DNA from 2 places in the Anaeromusa sp. genome. Region 1 is predicted to be linked to the other one. Evidence: predicted binding sites of a transcription regulator. Region 1 holds the regulator's gene; the other holds the start of a gene.
What was found. Region 1 encodes HrcA, which represses chaperone genes, less so after heat shock. Its sites were predicted from a motif close to TGTTAGCACTCNNNNNNNNNGAGTGCTAACA; they were not measured.

Region 1 (8,653 bases):
TTCAAGGTTTCTTTCAACTTGTCAGCGGCTGCCTGTACTTTTTCCGCCAAGGCCTTGTCCACTTTGTCGCCGGCTTCTTTAATTGTCTTTTCTGCTTGATATACCAGGCTGTCCGCCTGATTGCGCACTTCCACCTCTTCACGGCGCTGTTTGTCTTCGGCCGCATGGGCTTCGGCTTCTTTCACCATGCGCTCGATGTCGTCTTTGTTGACGCCGGTAGAAGCGGTAATCGTGATCTTCTGCTCTTTGCCTGTGCCAAGATCTTTCGCCGACACATGCACGATACCGTTGGCGTCGATATCAAAGGTAACTTCGATTTGCGGTACGCCGCGGGGAGCCGGAGGAATATCGCCCAATTGGAAGCGTCCCAGTGTTTTATTGTACGAAGCCATTTCGCGTTCGCCTTGGAGCACATGGATTTCTACAGAAGGCTGATTATCAGCCGCCGTGGAGAAAACCTGGCTTTTTTTCGTAGGAATCGTCGTGTTGCGTTCGATAATCTTGGTGAAAACGCCTCCAAGAGTTTCGATCCCAAGAGACAACGGCGTTACGTCCAGCAGCAGAACGTCTTTTACTTCTCCAGCCAGCACGCCCGCCTGGATAGCAGCGCCTACAGCTACGCACTCGTCCGGGTTCACGCCGCGGAAAGGCTCTTTACCCAAGAATTTTTTGATAGCTTCTTGAACGGCAGGAATACGAGTAGAACCGCCAACCAAGATAACCTTGTCGATTTCGTTTACGCTCAATCCGGCATCGGCCAGAGCTTGGCGCGTGGGTCCCATGGTGGATTCCACTAGATCGCTTGTGAGCTCTTCAAACTTAGCCCGGGTCAAATTGACGTCCAAATGCTTGGGACCAGTTTGATCCGCAGTAATGAAGGGCAGATTGATATTGGTCGTCAACACGCCGGATAATTCGATTTTCGCTTTTTCCGCCGCTTCGCGCAAACGCTGCACCGCCATGCGATCCTGAGAAAGATCAATGCCTGTTTCTTTTTTGAACTCTTGAGCCAGATATTTTTCGATACGCTCGTCGAAATCATCGCCGCCTAAACGGTTGTTACCATGGGTAGCTTTTACTTCAAACACGCCTTCTCCCAGTTCCAGCACGGATACGTCAAAGGTGCCGCCGCCCAGGTCGAATACTAGAATCGTGTGGTCTTCGCCCTTGTCCATGCCATAAGCCAACGCTGCGGCAGTAGGCTCGTTGATAATACGCAGTACTTCCAGACCTGCAATAGTGCCAGCGTCTTTGGTAGCCTGACGCTGAGAGTCGCTGAAATACGCCGGTACGGTAATAACCGCCTGGGTCACCGTTTCTCCCAAGTAAGCTTCGGCATCAGCCTTCAATTTTTGCAGAATCATCGCCGAAATTTGTTGCGGCGTATAGGCCTTGTCCTCAATCGACACTTTCCAGTCAGTACCCATATGACGTTTTACGGAGCTGATGGTGCCATCGGGGTTTGAAACCGCCTGGCGCTTAGCAAGTTGTCCCACCAAACGTTCGCCGGTTTTGGAAAAACCCACTACGGAAGGAGTCAGACGACTTCCCTCTGCATTGGCGATTACTGTCGCCTCGCCGCCTTCCATTACCGAAACAACAGAGTTTGTTGTACCTAAGTCAATACCAATTACTTTTGCCATGTTTCAATTCCTCCTTATTTCGCTTCACGCCAACAGCCAATTTCAAGCTGCCAGCCAACATTATATAATTGCTTAACCAACTACCTTAACCATACTGGGACGGATGACTTTTCCTTTTACGCTATAGCCTTTTTGCAGTTCTTGAACAATCGTACCTTCCGCTTGTTCAGAGTCTTCCACCCGTAGTACGGCTTCATGGTACTGAGGATCAAACTCTTTACCTTCAGCCTCTACTACGCTAAGGCCCGCCTTTTCAAGAGCGCCAAAAAGCTGACGGTAAATCATGGAGACGCCGGAGCCTAGGCCTGCGGCTTCTTCTTCACTCAGGCTGCTCAAGGCGCGTTCAAAATTATCCAGCACTGGCAGCAGTTCTAAAATTAGATTCTGCGCCACTACATTCGATAGCTCTTCTTTTTCCTGCCGCGAACGACGACGGAAATTGTCAAAATCCGCATAAAGACGCTTATAACGATCTTCAGCTTCCGCCAAAAGCCGTTCCTTCTCCGCCTGGACTGCTTCGACCGTCACAGCTTGATCCGCTTCGGCTTCTTGGCAGCTTTCCTGCGCAGAAACGTCTTGATTTTCTTTGTTTTCTAGATCTTCGTGGTTATTGGCCACTCTTTCCACCTCTTTGCATTTTACTTTCTCAAAAATCAGGCAGGCCTTCTTCCATACCTTGTTGAGGAGCGCCATTTTCATCACGCTTTCGAATAATCGTGTCAATACGCAAAATGGCTACCGCCACTTCCCCAGCTGCTTTCAATGCATGCAGCTTGACTTCCAGCGGGTCCATGATCCCCGCCTGCAGCATATCCGCCACAGCGCCGCTTTCACAGTCGATGCCCAGCACCTCCTGGCTTTGGGACGCTTGCGCCGTTAACACTTCCTCCACTTTTTCCAGCGGATTGAAGCCGGCATTATCCACAATCTGCGCCAGCGGCCGCTTCAGCGCAGCCGTCACGCAATCCAGGCCATAAGCAGCCATACCCTTCATGCGGTCTCTATGACGTTCCAGTTCGCGGGCAACCGCAATTTCCGCAGCCCCGCCTCCCGGAAGATAGCCGCTTTTTACAGCAGCCTGCACGCTCGAAGCGGCGTCCTTGGCAATGCGCTCCCGCTCGCCAACCACTTCCGCCGTAGCGGCGCCTACCAAAATGGTCGCCATCGGCTTGCCATCGCCTCCCAACATGCGAATATGTCCCAGTTTTTCTTCCGCATATACACGCTGTACTTTGCCCAGATAGCGCTGCAGTTCGGCTTTTTCCTTTTTCAAGGCAGTCCGCTTCATCATACGCGCGCCGGTATGTTCCGCCACGCGGCGCAAATCTGTGGCATTTACTTGGCTGACTACAAACATGCCTGCGTCGGTAAAGGCTTCTTCCGCCGCCGAATCAACAGCTCGGTCTGTCAGGACCACTTGAATGTCCATTTCCACCAGCTTCGCTATATTCTGCCGAAACTCTTCTTGCAGTTCCAGATAGCGCTTAAACCCGGCTTCCGTCCCCAAGGCTTCTTCGCCCAACTCTTCCGGCGCCAAGGCATCATCCAGCACCATTACTTTGGCGTCATCCATCGACAAAGGCATATCTTGATTCAAGCGTTCTTTTTCAATGATAACACCGAGAAACACTTCATTTTCCGCGCCTTCCTGAGCTAAAACCGTATCGGAAAGCTTAAAGTGAGCTTCTTTCAATTTACCTCGCCCGATTAAGCGCGCCGCTTCCACTACCAGTTGAGCAATATCCGCATAGGCCCGGCCGGCAATGCGCGCCACATCAAAAAGGCATTCCGCCTGCACATCATCAATGGTAATAGCGCGAGCCTTCAACTGTCTGGCCGCTTCGTCAATCCCAAAGCGAATGCCCTCAATTACCCGGGCTACTGGCACGCCGCGCAGCACCTGCGTCAGCCCTTCGGCTACAAGAGCGCCAGCCATGATCGTCGCCGTAGTCGTGCCGTCTCCGACTTCGTCCTTTTGCGCTCTCGCCGCATGAATCAGCATTTTCGCAGCCGGATGATTAATATCCATCTTTTCTAAAATCGTAACGCCGTCATTAGTAATAATGACCTCGCCGAAACGATCTACCAGCATGGTATCAAGCCCCTTGGGGCCTATCGTTCCTTCTACCGCCGAAGTGATGGCTCGCACCGCTTCGGCATTGGTCATCAACGCCGCTAATGCGCTATCGGCATCAGCGCCTCCGCCTTGCTTTCGACTCACAGACTACGCCTCCCTCTTAAAATCACAGCTTATAGTGCTTCAAGATTTCACTAAGATTGTGGTTCATAAATTCCAAAGTTGCCATGATTTTGGCATAATCCATACGCGTCGGCCCGAGTACGGCAATAGTTCCTACGACTTCGCCGCCCAAACAATACGTGGCCCGCACCATACTGCAGTCTTGAATGCCGCTGAATTTATTTTCCCTGCCAATGGTCACCACAACACCGTCGTCGCTAGGCGCTTCTAAAATATCATACAGCAAGCGCTCTTCTTCCAGCATATTCAACAGACGTTTGAATTTCTCCATATCCTTGAATTCCGGCTGATTCAGCATCTGTGTAGCGCCGCCGAGGTATACCCTTTCTTGATGCCGACTGCTTAGGGTATCCGCCAAAATAGCCAGCGCTTCTTCAAACTCACGCGCCTCGCCTAAAATACTGTCGCGGACATCCTGAAACATACGCCCCCGGAAATTCCGAAAAGGAATCCCCGCCAAACGATTGTTCAGTTTCTCGGCAATAAGCTGCATCTCCTCCAAGGTTGTGCCCCTTGGCAATGGCAACAGCTTATTTTCAACAGCGCCGCTGTCGGAAACAACCACCAGCAGCACTTTGTTTTCATCAAACGGCAGAAATTGCAAATACTTAAAAGAACTAGGACTCGCCTGCGGCGCCAGCACCAAAGAAACATTGCCTGTCATCCGCGAAAGAATCTTGGCGGTTGTCTGAAACACCTCATCCAAACGCCGCACCTTGGCCTGATACCAATTGCGAATCAAGGAAATTTCCTTTTCCGACATCTGTGTCGGAGACAGCAAGGCATCCACGTAAAACCGATAGCCTTTGGCCGAAGGAATCCGCCCGGAAGACGTGTGAAGCTGTTCCAAGTAGCCCAACACTTCTAAATCCGCCATTTCGTTCCGAATCGTCGCAGGGCTGACACCAAGATCGTATTTACGAGCAATCGTCCTGGAGCCAACCGGTTCTGCGGTGGATACATAATCATCGACAATCGCTTGCAAAATACGACGTTTTCGTTCATCAAGCATGTCATCCACCTCCATTGTTAGCACTCTTCTCTAAGGAGTGCTAACATCTATAAAAAACATACCACTCTCCTCCTAAAATGTCAATATGTCTAAGTCAATCGAATCCAGTATTTTGCTTCATTTTTCGTCAGACTTGCTGTCCGATTCCGTTTCCAAAAAGGCCGCAAAGGCGCGATTGCCAAAACGCAGTCCCAAGGGAGTAAGATACGTCCGCCCCCTTTGCTTTTCCACAAGACCTTCCGTTAGTAGCTGCTCCAAAACAAGGGCGTAACGCTGCCAAAGCTCCACGCCAAAGGTTGCTTTAAATTGATAATGAGAAATACCGCCCCTGGTGCGCAGCGCCAAAAAGCAAAACTCCTCCTGCAGCTGCGCCGGCGTCAGCGCGGACTGCTTTCCATATTCCCACCGCTGCTGCGGACGCAAAGACAGATATCGTTCCAAAGGGAAACACCCTTCCCAACGCCGCCCTTCCAAAAAGGAATGCGCCGCCGCTCCCAGGCCTAAATACGGACGAAAACGCCAATAGCGAAGGTTGTGCCGACAAGCGCGTTTTTTTTGCGCATAATTCGATATTTCGTAGCGCTTGTAACCATGAGCCGGCAGCCAGCTTTCCAGCCAGTTGTCCATAGCTGCGGTTTCGTCTTCAGCTGGCAAAACTAACAACCCTTTTTCTTCGAGGCTGGCAAAAGGCGTACCTTCTTCTATTTTCAAAGCATAAATTGATAAATGCTCAACAGAAAGTTCCGCCGCTTGGCGCACGCTTTGCTGCAGCAAAGCCAACGTCTGCCCTGGCAATCCGGTCATCAAATCTACATTGCAATTGTCAAAGCCAGCCTGTCGGGCAGCCTCTAGGGCCGCCAGCGCCGCCGCGCCGTCATGAATACGGCCGCAGTTTTGCAGCAGCGCATCATCAAAAGACTGCACGCCTAGACTGAGACGATTGAACCCTGCCGCACGCAACAGCCACAGGTCGTCAGCGGAAACCGTGCCCGGATTCGCTTCCAAGGAGATCTCCGCTTCCGGCAGCACCAAAAACCAGCGCTGCAGCTCCTGCAGCAACCGTACTAGCGCCTCAGCGCCGATAAGAGTCGGCGTACCGCCGCCAAAAAAAATCGTGTCTACCGTCGCTTTCCCCAGCCGGTTTCCCTGCCAAGCTATTTCCTCGCACAATGCTTCTATATATTGTTTTTGCAGCAACGCGCTCCCTGTTTGAGACGGAAAGTCGCAATAAGCGCACTTCTGCCGACAAAAAGGAATATGCACATACAAGCCTAACATCCCCATGTTCCCGCCCTCCGGAAAACCAGAAAGAGGGCCGCCTCAATCGCTCTCGAGGCAGCCCGCTTTATATTTTAAACAACTCAGTCAATCTTTAAAATAGCCATGAAGGCTTCTTGCGGAACTTCTACGCTCCCTACCTGTTTCATGCGCTTTTTGCCTTCTTTTTGTTTCTCCAGCAATTTGCGTTTCCGGCTAATATCGCCGCCATAACATTTGGCCAGTACGTCCTTACGCATGGCGCGCACCGTTTCCCTGGCGATAACCTTATTGCCTATGGCCGCCTGCACGGGGATTTCAAACATCTGCCTGGGAATAATACCGCGCAGCTTCTCAACCAAAATACGGCCCCTGTGCGTCGCTTTCTCTTGATGCACAATAACAGACAGAGCATCTACAGGATCGCCATTTAAAAGAATATCCAGTTTAACCAGCGCCGACTCCTGATAGCCCGACAATTCGTAATCCAACGAGGCATAGCCGCGGGTAGATGATTTCAGGCGATCAAAGTAATCATAGATAATCTCGCTCAAAGGCAAATGATAGGTCAACAATACCCTTGTCGTATCGAGATATTTCATGTCCTTAAATTCGCCTCGTTTTTCCTGAGACAATTCCATCACCGCCCCCACAAATTCGTTGGGAACGATAACCGTCGCTTTTACGTAAGGTTCTTCAATATGTTCAATTTCCTGCGGCGTAGGAAGTTTCGAAGGATTGTCAATCTCTAGCTTCTCCCCGTCCGTCTTGTATACATGATAAATAACGCTAGGCGCCGTCGTAATCAGAACAATGCCATATTCACGTTCCAGCCGTTCTTGAACGACATCCATATGCAGCAACCCTAAAAAGCCGCAGCGAAAACCAAAACCAAGAGCCACAGACGTTTCCGGTTCAAAGACCAACGCCGCATCGTTAAGCTGCAATTTTTCCAACGCATCCCGCAAAGAATCATATTCCGACGATTCCACCGGATACAAGCCGCAGTATACCATCGGCGTAATTTTCCGGTATCCTTCGAGCGCCTGCGTTGTTGGGCGCGCCGCATCGGTTACCGTATCGCCTACGCGCACGTCTTTAACGTTTTTAATACTTCCCGCCACATAGCCAACCTGACCGGCGGTCAGTTCTGAAACATTCGTAGGCACCGGGCGAAATACGCCGACTTCAGTAGCCTCAAAAACTTTGTCCGTCGCCATCATACGCAGTTTCATGCCAGGCGCCATGCGCCCGTTTATAACACGCACATAAGCGATAACCCCTTTATAGGCGTCAAAATGCGAATCAAAAATCAGCGCTTGCAGCGGCTCTTCAACTTTGCCAGCAGGCGCCGGCACCCTCTTTACAACAGCCTCTAGCACTTCCGGGATGCCAATGCCCGTCTTGGCGCTAACCAAGATGGCTTCTGACGCGTCAATGCCAATAACATCTTCAATTTCCTGTTTAACTCGTTCCGGGTCGGCGCTAGGCAAGTCAATTTTATTAATGACCGGAATAATTTCCAAATTGTTTTCCAGCGCCAAATATACATTCGCCAGCGTCTGCGCCTCAATGCCTTGCGCAGCATCAATTACCAACAAGGCGCCTTCACAGGCAGCCAAGCTGCGAGACACTTCATACGTAAAATCAACATGTCCCGGAGTATCAATCAGATGCAGCATATAGGTCTGCCCGTCTTGGGCCGTATATGCAATACGCACGGCCTGCGATTTTATGGTAATGCCTCTTTCACGTTCCAGTTCCATCTGGTCGAGCACTTGCTCTTCCATCTCCCGCGCTGAAAGCGCGCCGGTATATTCAAGCAGGCGATCCGCCAGAGTGGACTTACCATGATCAATATGAGCGATGATCGAAAAATTGCGGATGTTCTTTGTGTCCATTCCAAGCTCCTCTTTTCTAAAACTGAATGCAAGCCCGCTATAGTTCGGTCCTGCCCTAACTCATTATTAGGTTTATTGATGTCGCTAATCGATTATAGCATCCTTATAACACCCTCTGCAAGAATTTGCATTTCGAGTGTTGACAACCCTACAAAGAGATGATATTATTACACCTGTGCCAAGCAGTGCCGGAGTGGCGGAATGGCAGACGCAGATGACTCAAAATCATCCGGGTTCGTCCCGTGGGGGTTCAAGTCCCTTCTCCGGCACCAAACTTCAAAAGTAAAAGAACCCTTGAATCAAGGGTTCTTTTTTTATTTATAATCAGAAATAACGAACCGCGAAACACGCGAAAAGGTTTAAATTAAAACTCGCACCCCGTAGCCCTCATTCGTACCCTCCCTTGACTCCCTCGACTCTTGTTCGTTTCCCGTCCTCTCTGGCTTTCCTCTGTGTTCCATCCCTCTATTGTTCAAAGCGCCCCAGGGCGCTTAAAGCCGCGGCCGATGACTTCCGCCGTATCAATGACCATAAAGAAGGCGCCCTGGTCCGCTTCGTCCACAAAGCGCTTCACATGAGC
Region 2 (18,604 bases), on a different contig from region 1:
TGGTTCCTTGCCTGGAGGAGCCGCTCATTGAGTACTCTTTGAAGCATGGACAGAGCATTTTGGGGCAGCGGGAATGGGCTCTAGGCATGCTGGGGCAGATGCAGACGCTGCCTGTGTGCAATGCCCAAGGCGAAGTTATTGCCGTTTTGAGCTGTGAGTCTAGCATGGAAGAAGCCGGTGCAGCTGGGCATGAATTGCTTTTAGAGACGGCGCAATGGCTGCTCTTGGCGGCGGTTCCTGCGGTGCCGGCAGCTTGCTTTAAGACGCTCACGGCCAGCGATGGCATTATTCTTGTGGATCCCAAGGGGCAAATCTTGTTCGCCAACGCGGCGGCGGCGCACATGTATCGTGTGTTGGGGGCGGCGCAATTGCCGGGACGGCATATTTACGAGCGGGGCTTAGAGCTGCAGTTTGTAGAAAAAGCCCATGCGGCGCAGCAACCGGCGGAAGCCGAGTGTGAAGCAGGCGGCATGGTACTGGTCATGAGGGCCCTGCCTGTTTTACATAAAGGCAAGGTGCAGCGTTTAGTGGTGCTGGTGTCTGACGTGACGGAGCTGCGCAAAAAAGAAAAAGAACTGCTCATTAAGTCGGCGGTCATTCAGGAAATTCATCATCGAGTGAAGAACAATCTGCAGACCATTGCCAGTCTGCTGCGGCTGCAGGCGCGGCGCAGCACCTCGCCGGAGGTGCAGGCGGCGCTGAGGGAAAGCGTCAACCGCATACTCAGCATTTCCGTTGTGCACGAATTTTTATCTCAGCAGGATGCGGAAATCATCGACGTAGCGGAAGTGGCGCGTAATATACTGGAGACAGTTAGCCAAAACATGCTGGAGCCTGAATTTGATTTGAATACGGAACTGGACGGCAATACGGTCATTTTGCCGTCCGAACAGGCTAGCAGCTTGGCCTTGGTCATTAACGAACTCATTCAAAATTCGTTGGAGCATGCCTTTGTAGGCAGAAAAAAAGGCACCATCGGCATTTCCATCAGCAGCAGCGAGGACATGTACGAAGTGGTGATTTACGACGACGGTGTCGGCTTGCCAGAAACCTTTGCCATACAGGACTTGCAAAGCCTAGGCCTGCAAATTTCCCGAACCCTTGTGGAATCAGATCTGGGCGGGCGCTTTTCGCTGGAAAGCTGCCAAGGAACCAGGGCGCGCATTACCATTCCCAAATCAGTTGAAGGAGGACGCTAGCTATGAGACCGTTACGCATTGTTATTGCCGACAACGAATCAATTATTCGCATGGATTTGAAGGAAATGCTGGAAGAAGCCGGACACACTGTGGTTGGTGAAGCTGTCAACGGTCAAAAAGCCGTGGAATTGGCCAAGAAGTATCGGCCGGATCTGGTCATTATGGACGTGAAAATGCCAAATATGGACGGAATAACGGCGGCAAAGCTTATTTCTGCGGAAAAACTGGCGCCTGTACTGCTCTTGACGGCGTTTAGTCAAAAAGAAATTGTGGAAAAGGCCAAAGAGTCTGGCGTCTTAGCGTATTTGGTGAAACCGGTAAAAGAAGCCAATTTGTTTCCGGCCATTGAGATTGCCCTGTCTCGTTTTGGAGAAATGCAAGAGCTGGAAAAAGAGTTGGAAGACTTGAAACACTCCTTGGAAACGCGTAAAATCCTTGATCGGGCGAAGGGAATATTGATGGACGCCCATCATTTGAATGAAAGCGAGGCTTTTCGTCGTATTCAGCAATACAGCATGGCGAAACGCATTTCCATTCGCGAAGTGGCTGAAGCTATCATTCATGCAGCTACTAAATAAATAGGCGTGTACAGGTGTAAAAAAGAGCGCAAAAAAGAAAACAAGGGTGATTTTGGGGATAAATAAGAAAAACGGCTGAAAACAGCCGTTTTTTTTCAAGAGAGCTCTTGATTTTTTTGAGCGTTTTCTATATCATAAGAAATGTGATTAGCACTCTATCAAGGTGAGTGCTAACAAAAATAAGACATCTTCAAGGGAGGGTATCTAGATGATTAAGCCATTAGGAGATCGTGTTGTCATCCAGGTTCTGGAAGGAGAGCTCACCACCAAGAGCGGAATTGTGCTGCCTGACACGGCCAAGGAAAAGCCGCAGGAAGGTGAAGTTGTTGCGGTAGGCACTGGTAAAGTATTGGATAATGGCCAGCGCGCTTCCATGGATGTCAAAGCAGGAGATAAAATTATTTTCTCCAAATACGCAGGTACGGAAGTGAAAATTGACGGCAAGGAATACCTCATCGTCAGCGAGCGGGACATTCTGGCTATTGTAGAATAATCGGCGCAAGCCTAGGCGTAAGCATATAATTTGAGGAGGAAATGAACATGGCAAAACAGATTTTGTTTGACGAAGAAGCTCGCCGCGCATTAGAACGCGGTGTTAATTCTCTGGCTAATGCTGTAAAAGTAACTCTTGGACCTAAAGGCCGCAATGTGGTTTTGGATAAGAAATTCGGCGCACCGCTCATTACTAATGACGGCGTGACTATCGCTCGGGATATCGAACTGGAAGATCCTTTTGAAAACATGGGCGCTCAGTTGGTGAAAGAAGTTGCCACCAAAACCAATGACGTTGCAGGCGACGGCACCACGACGGCTACCATTTTGGCTCAGGCTATGATTCACGAAGGCATGCGCAATGTCGCCGCCGGCGCTAATCCGATGGTTCTGAAAAAGGGCATTCAAAAAGCCGTTGCTGCTTTGGTAGAAGAAATTCGCAAAGCTTCCAAGAAAGTGGAAACGAAGGATGCTATCGCTCAGGTTGCTTCTATTTCCGCAGCTGACGAAGAAATCGGCCAGCTGATTGCTGAAGCTATGGAAAAAGTAGGCAAAGACGGTGTTATCACTGTTGAAGAATCCAAAGGCATGGGCACGGATCTGCAAGTTGTAGAAGGCATGCAGTTCGACCGCGGTTACATTTCTCCTTACATGATCACCGATACGGACAAAATGGAAGCCGTTCTGTCCAATCCGTACATCCTGATCACCGATCGCAAAATCGGCGCTATTGCCGACATGCTGCCGGTTCTGGAAAAAGTAGTACAGCAGGGTAAAGAACTGCTGATCATTGCTGAAGACGTAGAAGGCGAAGCACTGGCCACTTTGGTGGTCAACAAGCTGCGCGGCACCTTCAAAGCGGTAGCTGTTAAGGCTCCTGGCTTTGGCGATCGCCGTAAAGCGATGCTGGAGGATATTGCCATCATCACCGGCGGTACGGTTATTACCGAAGAACTCGGCCGCAAGCTGGACAGCGTAGAACTGGCTGATTTGGGCCGCGCTCGCCAGATTCGCATTTCCAAAGAAGAAACAACCATCGTCGACGGCGAAGGCAGCCAGGAAGAAATCAAAGCTCGTGTGAACCAGATTCGTGCGCACATCGAAGAAACCACATCCGACTTTGATCGTGAAAAGCTCCAAGAACGTTTGGCTAAACTGGCTGGCGGCGTAGCTGTCATCGAAGTAGGCGCTGCGACGGAAGTGGAAATGAAAGAAAAGAAACTTCGTATCGAAGACGCTCTTAATGCGACTCGTGCAGCTGTGGAAGAAGGCATTGTCGCCGGCGGCGGCACCACCTTCATCGACATTCAAGACGTGTTGGCCACGGTACAGGTTACCGGCGACGAAAAAACCGGCGTAGCTATCGTACGGCGCGCTATTGAAGAGCCTTTGCGCCAGATTGCCAACAATGCCGGCCATGAAGGTTCGGTTATTGTGGAAAACGTGAAGAAAGCCGGCAAAGGTAAAGGCTTTAACGCTATGACGGAAGAATATGTGGATATGATCGCTTCCGGCATTGTGGATCCTGCGAAAGTAACCCGTTCGGCTCTGCAGAATGCTTCCAGTATTGCTGCGATGGTTCTCACCACCGAAAGCTTGGTAGCCGACAAGCCGGAAAAAGATAACGGCGCTGCTGCCGCTGCTGCTGCCATGGGCGGCATGGGCGGTATGGGCGGCATGGGCGGCATGATGTAATCAAGCCCCCTTGTTACCGGAATTTCCTTGAAATTAGAGGCTGTTCACGAGCGATTAAGCTCGTGGGCAGCTTCTTTTTTGTATACAGCAGAATTTGAAATTGAACCGCGAAATACACGAAAGACGCGAAAAGGGGTTCAAGATTACCCTATTTTTTCCTTGCGCGGAACTATCGGATTTGCTATCATTTCACTAATAGGAATAATTTAAATTAATTTTTTGATTTTTCGTGGTTTTAAAGTACAGTGTAAAATGGAGGGCAAGGCGTGAGCGTGCAAAAACAAGAAGAAAATAGCAACGAATTTAAGAGTAATTTACCTGCTTGTCATTTGGACGCGCAGGGATTGGAGAGTTTATTGTCGCGGTTGGAGCGGGAAGGCGAAATCAACTGGCAAGCCGTGCTAGCTCGAGGTTGCAATCCGTTAGGGCGCAAGAAGAAAACAGAGCAAGAGGAAGAGGAAGAAGTCACAGTGAGCAGCCGTGAAGAGCTTTTTGCGGTGCTGGACGAATGGGGCCAGCCGGATCGTATGAGCTTGACTGTAGAGGTAGTGAATCGAGGGGCCCTGTCCTTTGTGCTGAAAAACTGCTATCCAGCGGCAGGATCGCTGGTGGTTCACGGTCTTTACCGGGAATGGGCGGAGCCTCTGCATGAAGAATTGCTGTCTTTTTTTAATTCCATAAGAGTGTCCGGGCGTGGAATTCTTTACTCCAAGATGGGTTTTAGCGTGGTGCATTCTTTTGTGCCTTTAGCGCTGGCCTTTGTTGTGGTTACCGGTCTGGAAATATTGCTTGTTCCCTACGAATATCGTTCAGGAGAAGCTTTGGGGTGGCTGACCGCTTTTTCGATACTGCTGACGCTGCGGGTGGCTTATTCTTTTTCCGATTACTTTATCACGAAGATTTTGCGCCGTTTTCCTTTTTGGGAGTGGCAGGGATAAAAACTGCTTCGGCAGGCTTGCAGCGCTTTGGCACTGCAAGCCTGCTTTGTGTTGCACGGATTTAAAACAACAGACAAGGTGGCGTATACATGAAGGCGTTGGAGATTGCCGCTTCCAAAGCGAAAGCAGGGGAGAGGCTAAATTTAGAAGATGCGTTGGCGTTGTATGAACAGGCCAATTTGCTGGATTTAGGGGCGTGGGCTCGGGCGGCCAAGGAGCGCAGCAGCGGCAAGGAAGTCTACTATAATGTGAACCGTCATGTGAATTTGAGCAACGTTTGTACCGCAGGGTGTCCCTTGTGCGCTTTTTCCTGTAAGCAGGGCGATAAGCGGGGCTTTTTGCTTTTCCAAGAAGATGTGCTTGATTTGGTGGCTAGGGCGGTAGCGGAAGCGCCGGATCTTTCGGAAGTGCATATGGTGAGTTCGCTGCATCCTGATCAGCCTTTTTCTTACTACTTGGAGATCGTACGGGCAGTTAAGACCAAGTGGCCGCAATTGCATATTAAAGCGTTTACACCTGTGGAAATTTGGCATTTTGCCAAGCTGACCGGTTTGTCCTTTAGAGAAGTGCTGCGGCAGCTGCAGGAAGCTGGATTGGATTCTCTGCCAGGCGGCGGCGCGGAAATTCTGGATGACTCCGTACGGCGGCGCATTTGCCCGGATAAGGCGAACAGCGCAGAATGGATTGAAATTATCCGCACGGCGCATCAAATGAACATTCCTACGAATGCCACCATGCTTTACGGACATGTGGAAACTCCAGAGCAGCGTCTGCGGCATTTACTGACGCTGCGTGATATTCAAGATGAGACCGGCGGCTTTCAAGCCTTTGTGTCCTTTCCTTTTCATCCGGCCAATACGGGCTTTGCTCAATTGCAGCGAGCTTCCGCCTGGGAAGATTTGAAGATGATCGCCTTGGCGAGGCTGGTGTTGGATAATGTGGAGCACATCAAATCGTTCTGGATGATGCTGACTATGCCTGTGGCGCAGCTGTCGCTGGCTTTTGGCGTAGATGATATGGACGGAACCGTCATGGAAGAAAAGATTATTCATGCCGCGGGAAGTACTACGCGCAAGGGTATTACCAAAGAGGAGCTTTGCGGCATAATCCGGGAAACCGGCTATGTTCCGGTGGAACGGGATACCTTTTATCACCCCTGCAACGGGAGGAATGAACATGAATGAAATGCGTCCTAGGGTAGGACATATTCAGTTTTTGAACTGTTTGCCTTTGGATTATGCTTTGATGGAAGGCGGCTTTGCCGCTGGACTTGAGGTTGTCTGCGACGTGCCGGCCGTGTTGAACGGGAAGCTGTTGGCCGGCGAATTGGATGTCAGTCCGGTTTCGTCCATTATCTATGCACAGCATGCGGATAAGCTGCTGCTTTTGCCGGATTTATCCATCAGCGCCGAGACGGCGCTGGAAAGCATTTTGCTTGTTTCTAAAAAGCCGATAGAGGAACTGGAAGGCGGCAAGGTGCTACTGACGAGCAAGTCTGCTACTTCGCACCGCCAATTAAAAATTGTGCTGGCGCAGCATTACGGTTTGCGTCAAGTGAGCTATGAAACTACGACGTCTTTGTGGACGGAAGAGGTTTTGGATAAGGCTGACGCGGTGCTGTTCATCGGCGATGACGCCCTGGGAGCGTACTTGCATCAGCAAGAAGGCTACTATTATTATGATATGGGCGGCCAATGGCGGGCGCTGACTGGCGGCGGCATGGTCTACGCGGTTTGGGTGGCTAGGCGTGAATTTGCCGCGGCACAGCCGCAGGCAGTGGCTCAAGTGCAGCAGCGCTTGCGAGAGGCTTTTACTTACGGCTTGGAGCATCTGGACGAGGCGGCGGCTTGGATTCGCCGGGACGGCTTTACGCCGGCAGAGATTGTGCATTATATCGGCCTTTTAAATTACGAGCTGACGCCAACACATCAGCAGGCGTTGCTGGGCTTTTACCAGCGGACGCATGCGTTGGGACTGATTGAAAAAGTGCCGCAACTGGCATTTGCCGGGGAGGCGCAGGCATGAAAAAAGAGGAAGCCTTGGCGCTTCTGGAACAAGAAGATATTTTAACGTTGGGCTTGGCGGCGGACGCTTGTCGGCGCCAACGTTTTCCAGACGATACGGTAACTTTTATTGTGGACCGCAATATTAACTATACAAATATTTGCACCAGCGAGTGTCGCTTTTGCGCTTTTTTTCGGCGTCCCGGACATCCGGAAGGCTATGTGCTGACTCATGAAGAGGTGCTGGAGAAAGTCGGCGAGACGGTAGCAGCCGGCGGTACGCAAATTCTCATGCAAGGCGGACTGCATCCGGATTTGCCTTTTTCCTGGTATTTGGATTTAGTGAAGGCGATTAAAGCGCGCTATGATATTGTAATTCATTCGTTTTCGCCGACGGAAATTTTTTATTTCTCTAAGCAAAGCGGTCTTTCAATACCGGAAGTGCTGCGGCAATTGCGGGAGGCTGGACTTGATTCGCTGCCAGGGGGCGGTGCGGAAATTTTGGTGGACGAGATTCGCCAGCGCGTGAGCCCTAAAAAAATTTCCAGCGGCGAATGGCTGGACGTAATGCGTCAGGCGCAGCTTTTTGGCTTTGGCACGACAGCCACCATGGTCATCGGCATGGGGGAAAGCCGAGCGCAGCGGCTGGAGCATTTGGAGAAAATCAAACGCTTGCAAGAGGAAACCGGCGGCTTCCGGGCTTTTATTCTCTGGACATACCAGCCAGGGAATAATGAACTGGGGGGCGAAAAGATTTCTTCTTGGGAATACTTGCGTACCCTGGCGGTGGCGCGGCTGTATCTGGATAACATTCACACGGTGCAAGGCTCTTGGGTGACTCAGGGCAAGGAAATTGGACAACTGAGTCTGGCTTTTGGCGCTAATGATTTGGGCAGCGTCATGCTGGAGGAAAATGTTGTTAAGGCGGCGGGTACGTCGCATGCGATGAATGTAGAGTCTATGGTTCGTCTGATTCGACAAGCCGGCAGAAAACCGGCGCAGCGTAATACAGTATATGAAATTATCAAACGTTTTGATGATGAGGTGGAAGCATGAAGGTAACGGTTCAAGCTGATTTTGCCGTCATCGGCGGCTCGGGTACTCTATCCAGTGATTTTCCCTTAGGGGCGGATGATCCAGGGGTTGTTCTTTTGGAAGACCAACTGGTTTTTGAAACGCCTTATGGTGAAAGTCCGCCGTTTCGGCTGTTTACGGTAGATGAAAAGCCGGTGTTAACCTGCAAAATGCATGGCTGGGGCCGGCAGGTCAGCCGCGCCGACGCTTCTAGGCAGATTTTCTGGGTGCTCCGCGAGGCAGGCGTACGCCGCATTCTAGGGGAAGGCGGCGTTGGTACCGTCAATCATCTCCTGGACCCCCGGGATATTGTCATTCCACACGACTATTTGGATCAGTCCATGCGTAAAGATGTCGGCCTTGAGGGGCATTACCTGTTGGTGATGCGCGATGCGATCTGTCCGGAAATGCGGGAAGTGCTGGTAGAAACCGCTAAAGAACACTATTTAGGACGTATTTTCAGCAGAGGAATATATGCGGTTACAGACGGACGGCATTTTGAAAGTCCGGCGGAAATCGCCATGCTCAAGGGCCATGCGGACATTGTTGGCCAGAGCATTTGTCCGGAAGTATATCTAGCAAGGGAAATCGGCGCCTGTTTTGCAGGGTTGTACTTTGTCGTCAATTACGGCGAAGGGGTTGTGAAAAACTGGTCCCACAAAGACTTACAAGATATTTTTTATGATGACGCCCCCATGCTCAGCCGCATTCTCCTTGACACAATTCGTCATTTGCGGACTGTGGGCGAGTGCGAATGCGCCAGCTTGCGTAAAGAAACGCTCTTAAAAGGTATTTACAAGTAGCCTCGGGTGTGGTTTAATTTTCTTCATATAGAAAGGGGGCTTGTTCATGAGTGCCAAACAAAATGAATTTGTTTTGGTTATGGATTTCGGCGGGCAGTACAACCAGCTGATTGCCAGACGCGTCAGAGAGTGCAACGTATATTGCGAAGTTTTTCCGTATACGATGAGCATTGAAGAGATAAAAAAAATGCAGCCTAAAGGGATTATTTTTACCGGCGGCCCGAATAGTGTGTATGAAAAGGATTCTGCCGTATGCAGTGCAGAACTTTTGAAGCTGGGAATTCCGGTTTTGGGAATTTGCTACGGCTCACAGCTTATGGCACATTTACTGGGGGGCAAGGTTGCAACCGCTCCGGTCAGCGAATATGGCAAAACGGAAGTCAGCATTAAAGGCGAAAGCTCTAAAATCTTTGCAGGGGTTTCCAAGGAAACGATTTGCTGGATGAGTCATACGGATTATATTGCAGAAGCTCCGGCATCCTTTAAGGTTACAGCCTCTACACCTGTATGTCCGGTGGCAGCGATGGAAAATGAAACCGAAAAACTCTATGCTGTACAGTTCCATCCGGAAGTTATGCATACCGTTGAAGGTATGAAAATGCTTCATAACTTTATTTTCAATGTATGTGAATGCAATGGCGACTGGAAAATGGATTCCTTTGTAGAAGCGACAATTCAGACGCTTCGCCAGAAGATTGGCGACGGAAAAGTTCTCTGCGCCTTGTCGGGCGGGGTTGACTCCTCTGTTGCTGCTGTATTGCTGTCAAAAGCTGTCGGCAAACAACTGACCTGTGTATTTGTTGATCATGGCTTACTGAGAAAAAATGAAGGCGATGAAGTTGAAGCTGTATTTGGTCCGGATGGTCATTATGATCTGAACTTCATTCGCGTAAATGCTAAAGAGCGCTTCTATGCAAAACTCAAGGGTGTTTCTGATCCGGAAACAAAGCGTAAAATTATTGGCGAAGAGTTCATTCGTGTATTCGAAGATGAAGCTAAAAAAATTGGCAAAGTGGATTTCCTCGTACAGGGAACCATCTATCCGGACGTTATCGAAAGTGGGCTGGGAAAATCGGCGGTTATCAAATCCCATCATAATGTAGGCGGTCTGCCGGATTATGTTGATTTCAAAGAAATCGTAGAACCGCTGCGCCTGTTATTTAAAGATGAAGTAAGAAAAGCTGGCCGGGAATTACAGATTCCGGAACATCTTGTCAGCCGTCAACCGTTCCCAGGTCCGGGACTTGGTATTCGTATCATCGGTGAAGTGACAGAAGAAAAAGTACAGATCGTTCAGGATGCGGATGCTATTTACCGTGAAGAAGTAGCAAAAGCCGGCGTAGCGAAAGATCTGGGACAGTATTTTGCAGCGCTCACCAATATGCGTTCGGTTGGTGTTATGGGGGATGGTCGTACGTATGATTATGCGATTGCTCTTCGTGCTGTTATGACATCTGATTTTATGACAGCTGAAAGCGCGCAGCTTCCGTGGGAAGTACTTGCGATTGTTACCAGCCGTATTGTAAATGAAGTAAAAGGCGTTAATCGTGTGCTTTATGATTGCACAGGGAAACCGCCAGCAACAATTGAATTTGAATAAGTAATTTGTCGTGGGGCACAGTCATTTTTTCTCCAGAGGGCAAAGTGACGTAGCCTGCCCGACATAGACAAAAAGACCTTGCATTGAAGCTTTTTAGAAGCTTGTGCAAGGTCTTTTTTATGCTGAGTTTTTACACCGTATAGTAAATGGTCGCTTGTAACGGCGGCAGGGGAGTGTTTTTCTCTTTATCCGCTTCGGCAGCCACTTCCTTTTGTAAGGAACGACCAAAGGAAGGAGCTTGTTTTTTGCGCTTTTGCTTCAAACCGGACTGCCCCGAGGAGTAAGAATCAACAGGGCGGATGCGATTGATGCGTTGTATGCGTTCAACCATGACGAGGGGCCTCCTTTACTTTAGGATTTGTCACGTATGACACAGGACCTTCATCCCTTATATCGTACAAAAAATAAAAAATCTTAAAGAAAAAAGAAAAAAACAGAAACCCGAACGTTAAAGAAAAATGAAGAAACAAGGTTCATGTTTTCGTTGACTCACTCTGCTGATGCTGTTAAAATAAAACCGTAACCGCATACGGCTCGTATATGTTTGGGAATACGGCCCAAATGTCTCTACCGGACAACCGTAAATTGTCTGACTACGAGCGGAATCTCCAGCAGATGCCAGATAGTGCAGGGAAAGACTCCCTAGCTGCCGCACCGGACGGAATTTTCGCTCAGGCAAAACCCGCGAATTTTCTGGCGGTGTTTTTTGTTTGAGCAGGTGGCTGCGCTTATTCGGAAAATCAGGAGATTTCTCTAGGTATCAAAAAAATAGCAGACAGAGGAGAGACGCACATGTTGGAAAAGCTATTTGCATTGCGTGAAAGAAACACCAATGTAAATACCGAAATCACCGCAGGGATTACTACGTTTATGGCTATGGCTTATATCCTGTTTGTCAATCCCAGCATTCTGGGCGCCGCAGGGATGGACAAAAACGCCGTCTTGCTGGCCACTTCCATTGGAGCCGGTCTGGTTACAATTATGATGGGCTTGTTTGTTAACTATCCGATCGCTATGGCTCCGGGAATGGGCCTGAATGCATTTTATGCGTTTACTGTTATCATCGGCATGGGTGTGCCGTGGCAGGCCGCTTTGGGCGCCGTTTTTATTTCCGGTATTATTTTTATTTTGTTGACGGTTACCCGGGTCCGCCAATTGCTCGTAGAGGGCATGCCAATGGCCTTGAAACATGCAATTACTGTAGGGATTGGCTTGTTTATCACTGTGGTTGGCTTGAAACTTTCCGGCATTATGAGCATTCGCTTGTCGCTCATTCCGCCGACGCTGGAAAAGATAGTCGCGGCACATGGCAATGGTACGCCGCTGTCCTTTGAAACCATTATCGAGCTGGGAAAATTGGGCAGTCCTGATGTCTTTTTGGCGCTGTGCGGTCTTTTTATCACGGCGATTTTAATGGGCCGTCAAGTAAAAGGCGCAATTTTGATTGGCATTCTGCTGACTTCGCTTGCAGGCATTGCGACGGGAATTGTTAATATTCCCGCTGGCTTTTCGCCGGTTTCCATTCCCGATTTCAGCCGCAATGCTTTTTTTGCCTTGGATATTATGGGCGCTTTGAATATGGGACTCTTAACTATTATTTTCACCTTTACCTTTGTGGAACTCTTCGATGCCATGGGCACTATGGTGGGGATGGCTACGAAAGCTGGCCTGATGGACAAAACAGGACGCTTTCCAGGCATGGGTAAAGCGATGCTTACTGATGCCGCCGGCGTCAGCATCGGTTCGCTTTTGGGAACCAGCACCATTACCGCTTTTGTGGAAAGCGCCGCTGGCGTTGGTGTTGGCGGTCGTACCGGTCTGACGGCTGTAGTTTGCGGCTCGCTGTTCTTGCTGTCTATGTTTTTCACGCCCTTGGTGGGACTCATTCCCAGCGCGGCAACGGCTCCGGCTTTGATTATTGTCGGCGCTTTGATGATGGAGTCGGTGCGCAACATTGATTTTACCGATTTTACTGAGTTTTTCCCGGCTTTTATGACCATTATTCTGATGCCTTTTACTTATAGTATTGCCAACGGCATTTCTGCTGGTCTGGTACTGTACCCGCTTTTGAAGCTCATCAATGGGCGCGGCAAAGAAGCGCATTGGATTGTCTATATCCTGGCGGTGCTGGTAGTATTGCGCTATATGTTCCTTGCGGAATAGTTTTGTTTACTCCTAAAATACCCTGTGAGGCGAAGCAGCCATGGCGCGGAAGAGAGTACTCTTCCGCGCCTGTTCTCCGGGTTTTCCTTCCGCAACAGGTCCGGTGCCGGAAGGAAAGGTGCAGGAGAATCGCAGCAAACATAGAACTGACAAAATATGGTTAAACGGTGAAGTGCAAAAGGAGGCTGTTTATGAAGGTTGCTATCATCATGGGAAGCGACTCCGACTGGCCGAGGCTGGAAGGGGCAGCTAAAGTGCTCAAGTCCTTTGACGTGGAATGCGAAGTCGTTGTGGCCTCGGCGCATCGTACGCCGGATGTGGTTCATGAGTTTGCCGCCGGCGCTGCCGAGCGCGGCGTGAAGGTCATTATTGCCGCTGCTGGCGCAGCAGCCCACTTGCCTGGGGTGATCGCCAGCTTTACGACGCTGCCGGTAATCGGTGTGCCTATAGCAGCAACTCCCTTGGCGGGCTTTGACGCTCTTTTGAGCATTGTGCAGATGCCTTCAGGAATTCCTGTAGCCACGATGGCGGTAGACGGCGCCAAAAATGCCGCGATTTTCGCTGTGCAAATACTGGCCGTAGGCAATGAAAATTTAGCCGCTAAGCTGAAGGAGTACCGGAAGCAGATGGCTGAAGAAGTAGCCGCTAAAGCGGATAAGGTTACAAAAATTTGGAACGAAGAAGCCGCAAAGGCATAGGGAGGATATAGGCGTGGAAAAGAAACCTCTTTACGAAGGCAAAGCGAAACAAATGTTTGCGACGGAAAACCCGGATGAATTGCTTGTATATTACAAGGATGACGCCACTGCTTTCAATGGCGACAAAAAAGGCATCATTACCGACAAGGGTGTTTTGAACAATAAGATTGCCACCTTCTTTTTTGAATTGCTCGGCAAGGCCGGCATTCCTCATCATTTGCTCAAACGTCTTAGTGACCGGGAAATGCTGGTAAAAAAACTAACCATTCTGCCTGTAGAGGTAGTTGTGCGCAATATCGCCGCTGGAAGCCTGGCTAAACGCTTGGGCTTGGCGGAAGGAACAAAAATGGCAAAAACCGTGCTGGAGTTCTACTATAAGGATGACGAACTGGGCGATCCTATGATTAACGACTATCATATCGCCGCTATGAATCTGGCTACGCCGGAGCAGATGGAAAAGGTTTCTGAGTATGCTCTGAAAACGAATGAAATCCTCTCGGCTCATTTGAAAGAAAAAGGGCTGGAACTGATTGACTTCAAATTGGAGTTTGGCCTGTATAAGGGCGAAGTGATTTTGGGAGACGAAATTTCTCCGGACACCTGCCGCTTTTGGGACAGCAAGACCGGTGAAAAAATGGACAAGGACCGTTTTCGCCGCGATTTGGGCAATGTGGAAGAAGCCTATAAAGAAGTATTGTATCGTTTGACAGGAGAGAGGTAAGCAATGATCGATGTGATGGACAACGATACTCTGCATGAAGAATGCGGTGTCTTCGGTATTTATTCCCATACGGAAGATGTCACGCATTGTACCTATTGGGGGCTGTATGCTTTGCAGCATAGGGGACAGGAAAGCGCCGGCATTGCCGTTACCGACGGCGCCTGGATGGATGTCCATCGCGGCATGGGGTTGGTAGGCGAAGTATTTCGCCACCAGCTTCCTCGGATGGAGAACCAATATATCTCTATAGGCCATGTGCGCTATTCGACAACAGGTTCCAGTCTTTTGGCCAATACGCAGCCGTTGATGGTGCGGTACGCCGGCGGGACTATTGCGATGGCTCACAACGGCAATTTGACTAATGCCGGTTCGCTGCGCAAAAAGCTGGAAGAAGAAGGCTGTATTTTTCAAACGTCTATTGACAGCGAAGTGATAGTTAATTTGATTGCCCGTTCGCGCAAAGACAACTTAGAGGAAAAGGTTATGGAAAGCCTCCAAGACGTGGAGGGCGCCTACTGCTTGGTGGTCATGACCGAGGACAAGCTCTTAGGCGTGCGCGATCCGAACGGCTTCCGGCCTCTTTGCGTTGGTCGTCTGAATGGCGGTTATGTGATTGCTTCGGAATCTTGTGCGTTGGATACAGTGGGTGCCGAGTTTGTCCGTGACGTAAAACCAGGGGAAATGGTGGTCGTCGATGAAAACGGTCTGCATTCGTTTCAATTTGCCAAACAGAAGCGGCAAGCATTGTGCATTTTTGAATACATTTATTTTGCTCGTCCGGACAGTGTGATTGACGGTCAAAGCGTGCAGCAGGCGCGTTTTGAAATGGGTCGGCAACTGGCCAGAGAGCATGGCGTCAAAGCGGACGTCGTCATTTCCGTGCCTGATTCGGGAACGACAGCCGCTTTGGGCTATAGTTACGAGTCGGGCATTCCTTTTATGGAAGGCCTGATGAAAAACCGCTATATTGGCCGGACCTTTATTCAGCCGGAACAGAAGAAGCGGGATATGGGCGTACGGTTGAAGCTGAATGCTGTTCGGGCGGCTGTGGCCGGAAAATCCGTGGTAATGGTGGATGATTCTATTGTACGCGGCACAACGAGCGGCAAAATCGTGCATATGCTTAAGGAAGCAGGCGCGAGGGAAGTGCATATGTGCGTTAGTTCGCCGCCGATTTCCTGCCCTTGCTATTACGGTATTGATACTTCGGCTCGCAAGGAACTGATCGCCGCCAGCAAAAGCGTGGAGGAAATCCGTGAGTTTATTGGCGCCGATTCCCTGCATTACTTGACGATTGAAGGCTTGCAAGGCTGCGTCGCTAATGTAGACGCCAGCCAAATGTGCTATGCTTGCTTTAATAACGACTATCCTACGGAGATCGAGTGCGAAGCGGAAATTGCAACCCAGAAATTCATTTTTGAGCAAAAGCGACGTTAATGGAGGAAGAGTGCATGTCTGAGATGAAGAAGAACGCGCCGTCCCTGACCTATCGCGACGCCGGCGTAGATATTGACGCTGGTAATGAGGCGGTGCAGCGGATGAAAGCGCATGTGCGCAGCACCTATCGACCGGAAGTGCTTGGTGATATAGGCGGTTTTGGCGGCCTGTTCGCTTTGAACACGGGAAAATATCGGGAGCCTGTACTGGTTTCGGGCACAGACGGCGTTGGCACTAAGCTGCGCTTGGCATTTCTGATGGACAAGCATGATACCATCGGCCAGGATGCGGTAGCCATGTGTGTAAATGACATTTTGGTGCAAGGCGCAGAGCCTCTCTTTTTCCTCGACTATCTGGCGGTAGCCAAAGTCAGCCCCACGCAGGTTGCTGATATTGTCGGCGGCATCGCCAGGGCTTGCAAGGAGTCCGGTTGCGCCCTTATTGGCGGCGAAACTGCGGAAATGGCCGGCTTTTACGGTGAAGGCGAATACGATATCGGCGGCTTTGCTGTCGGCGTAGTGGAAAAAGAAGAGATTATTACCGGCGAAACCATTCAGGCCGGCGATGTGGTGCTAGGCTTGCCCTCAAGCGGCGTTCATTCCAATGGGTATTCGTTGGTGCGTAAAATTTGTTTGGATGTGCAAAAGCTGGACCTGAAGACGGTTGTACCGGAACTGGGACGGCCATTGGGCGAGGAGCTTTTGGAACCTACTCGCCTGTATCCCAAAGCGTGTCTGCCTTTGTTCGGCCGCTTTGACCTGCGCGGCTTGGTGCATATCACTGGCGGCGGCTTTTACGACAACATCCCTCGCGTGCTGCCTGAAGGCACGGCAGTGGAAGTAGATATTGAAGCTTGGCCGCGTCCGGCGATTTTCTCACTCCTCCAGGAATGGGGCAATGTGGCTTGGCCGGAAATGTACCGTACCTTCAATATGGGTATCGGCATGATTTTGGTAGTGCCTGAGGCGCAGGCGCAGGCCGTAATGGATGACTTGGCGCAGCGCGGTGAAACCTGCTATCGCATTGGTTCCGTCGTAGCCGGCAACGGGGAAGTAACTCTTAAAGGGGGCGAGTTCGACCATGACCGCTAAAAAGGCATTGGGCGTACTTGTTTCCGGACGCGGCAGCAACTTGCAGGCTATTTTGGATGCTATTCATGCTGGGCGGCTGCCTTTGGCCAAGGTGGGTGTTGTCATCAGCGATAATCCGGAGGCCAAAGCCTTGCTGCGTGTGCGCGGCATGGGCATCCCGACGGTGGTGTTAGAGCGAAAAGCCTTTGCGGATCGAACTGCTTATGAAACCGCGCTGGCGGACGAGCTGGAGCGGCATCAGGTGGATCTGGTAGTACTGGCAGGCTTTATGCGCATTTTGAGCGCTTGCTTCATTCAGCGCTTTCCTGGAGCTATCGTCAACATTCATCCCTCTTTGCTGCCTGCGTTCCCGGGCCTGGATGCGCAAGGACAAGCGCTCCGTTACGGCGTTAAAGTGGCAGGCTGTACCGTGCATTTTGTAGACGAAGGCATGGACAGCGGTCCGATCATCTTGCAGGAAGCCGTACCGGTAGAACTGGGGGATACGACCCAGACTCTGGCGGATCGTATTCTTCATGTGGAGCATCGGCTGTATCCGCGGGCGATTGCATTGTTTTGCGAGGAGCGGCTGGAGATTGAAGGGCGACAGGTCCATATCCGAAGCGAAAAGTGAGGTAAAAATGATGAAAATTCGGCGCGCGTTAATTAGCGTTTCTGATAAAAGCGGCGTAGTGGAGTTTGCTAAAGAACTTTGCCAAATGGGCGTGGAAATCGTCTCTACTGGCGGCACGATGAAGACGCTGCGGGCGGCGGGGCTGCCTGTGACCTATGTAAGCGATGTTACGGGCTTTCCTGAAATCATGGATGGCCGTGTGAAAACCTTGAACCCCTATGTGCATGGCGGCATTTTGGCGATTCGCGACAACGAAGCCCATGTAGCGGCGATGAAAGAGCATGGCATCACGGGTATTGATTTGGTGGCGGTGAATTTGTATCCCTTCCGCCAGACCATTGCCAAAGAAGGGGTAACCTTGGAGGAAGCCGTCGAGAACATCGATATCGGCGGACCGGCTATGATTCGTGCGGCGGCGAAAAATTTCGCCTATGTGACCGTGGTAGTCAATCCTGAGCGGTACCAGACGGTAGTGGAAGAACTGCGCCAAAGCGGCGAAGTGTCGGATAAAACACGCATGCGTCTTTCGCAGGAAGCATACAGCCATACCGGCGAATACGACGCCTGCATTGCTCGCTACTTAGCGCAGCGTTTAGATGGCGAAGACACTTTCCCTGTTACTTTGCAGGGTGTATGGGAAAAAGCCCAGGACTTGCGTTACGGCGAGAATCCCCATCAAGCGGCCGCTTTCTACAAAGAAAGAGGCGCGAAAAGCGGCCTGGCAGCGGCGCAGCAGCTGCATGGCAAGGAATTGTCCTTTAACAATCTGGTGGATTTGGAAGCAGCCTATGCCGTGGCGGCGGATTTTCCGCAGCCAGCAGCGGCTATTATCAAGCATACCAATCCCTGCGGCACCGGCATGGGGGAAACTCTGGCCGATGCGTACCGCAAGGCGCATAGCGCCGATCCGGTATCTGCTTTCGGCGGTATTGTCGGCTTAAACCGGGAAGTAGATGCCGAAACCGCTGGCGAGTTAAGCACGATTTTCTTGGAGGCGGTCATTGCCCCTTCCTATACCAAGGAAGCGCTGGATATCTTGTCTCAGAAGAAGAATATCCGTCTTTTGGCGGCTCCGCTGCCCAAGCAGGGGCGTAAAGAATGGGATATTAAAAAAGTTTCCGGCGGCCTGTTGTTACAGGAAACAGATACGCAAGAACTCGTGGAAAGCGAGCTGAAAGTGGTTTCTAAGCGTCAGCCGACCGAAGCGGAATGGAAGCAGCTGCGTTTTGCCTGGACGGTGGTCAAGCATGTGAAGTCTAATGCCATTGTCGTAGCGGCGGATGATAAGACGCTGGGCGTTGGCGCCGGCCAGATGAATCGCGTTGGTTCAGCGGCCATTGCTTTGGAACAGGCTGGCGAAGCGGCTAAAGGAGCTGTTTTGTCTTCCGACGCCTTCTTCCCTTTCCGAGATACCATTGATACGGCGGCTAAAGCCGGCATTACCGCCATCATTCAGCCTGGCGGCTCTGTACGGGATGAAGAATCCATTCAGGCGGCCG

Region 2: groES (co-chaperone GroES) is a predicted target of HrcA. The motif match lies at 1,923-1,953, and genes of this name have one in related genera.

What each region holds. Positions count from the first base shown of each region.
Region 1 is NZ_JAQUZF010000099.1:391-9,043, reverse strand. It holds gene dnaK (molecular chaperone DnaK) at 1-1,643, opposite strand, end outside; gene grpE (nucleotide exchange factor GrpE) at 1,716-2,261, opposite strand; gene PHF27_RS11465 (TCP-1/cpn60 chaperonin family protein) at 2,290-3,864, opposite strand; gene hrcA (heat-inducible transcriptional repressor HrcA) at 3,887-4,915, opposite strand; gene hemW (radical SAM family heme chaperone HemW) at 5,033-6,199, opposite strand; gene lepA (translation elongation factor 4) at 6,277-8,073, opposite strand; tRNA gene PHF27_RS11445 (tRNA-Leu) at 8,261-8,345, shown strand; partial or broken gene PHF27_RS11440 (YitT family protein) at 8,546-8,653, opposite strand, start outside.
Region 2 is NZ_JAQUZF010000013.1:2,241-20,844, reverse strand. It holds gene PHF27_RS03435 (histidine kinase N-terminal domain-containing protein) at 1-1,199, shown strand, start outside; gene PHF27_RS03430 (response regulator) at 1,202-1,777, shown strand; gene groES (co-chaperone GroES) at 1,986-2,270, shown strand; gene groL (chaperonin GroEL) at 2,318-3,964, shown strand; gene PHF27_RS03415 (hypothetical protein) at 4,231-4,902, shown strand; gene mqnE (aminofutalosine synthase MqnE) at 4,992-6,086, shown strand; gene PHF27_RS03405 (menaquinone biosynthesis protein) at 6,079-6,927, shown strand; gene mqnC (cyclic dehypoxanthinyl futalosine synthase) at 6,924-7,961, shown strand; gene PHF27_RS03395 (MTAP family purine nucleoside phosphorylase) at 7,958-8,782, shown strand; gene guaA (glutamine-hydrolyzing GMP synthase) at 8,829-10,382, shown strand; gene PHF27_RS03385 (hypothetical protein) at 10,513-10,713, opposite strand; purine riboswitch at 10,897-10,998, shown strand; gene PHF27_RS03380 (NCS2 family permease) at 11,175-12,545, shown strand; gene purE (5-(carboxyamino)imidazole ribonucleotide mutase) at 12,737-13,243, shown strand; gene purC (phosphoribosylaminoimidazolesuccinocarboxamide synthase) at 13,257-13,964, shown strand; gene purF (amidophosphoribosyltransferase) at 13,968-15,401, shown strand; gene purM (phosphoribosylformylglycinamidine cyclo-ligase) at 15,416-16,492, shown strand; gene purN (phosphoribosylglycinamide formyltransferase) at 16,482-17,105, shown strand; gene purH (bifunctional phosphoribosylaminoimidazolecarboxamide formyltransferase/IMP cyclohydrolase) at 17,116-18,604, shown strand, end outside.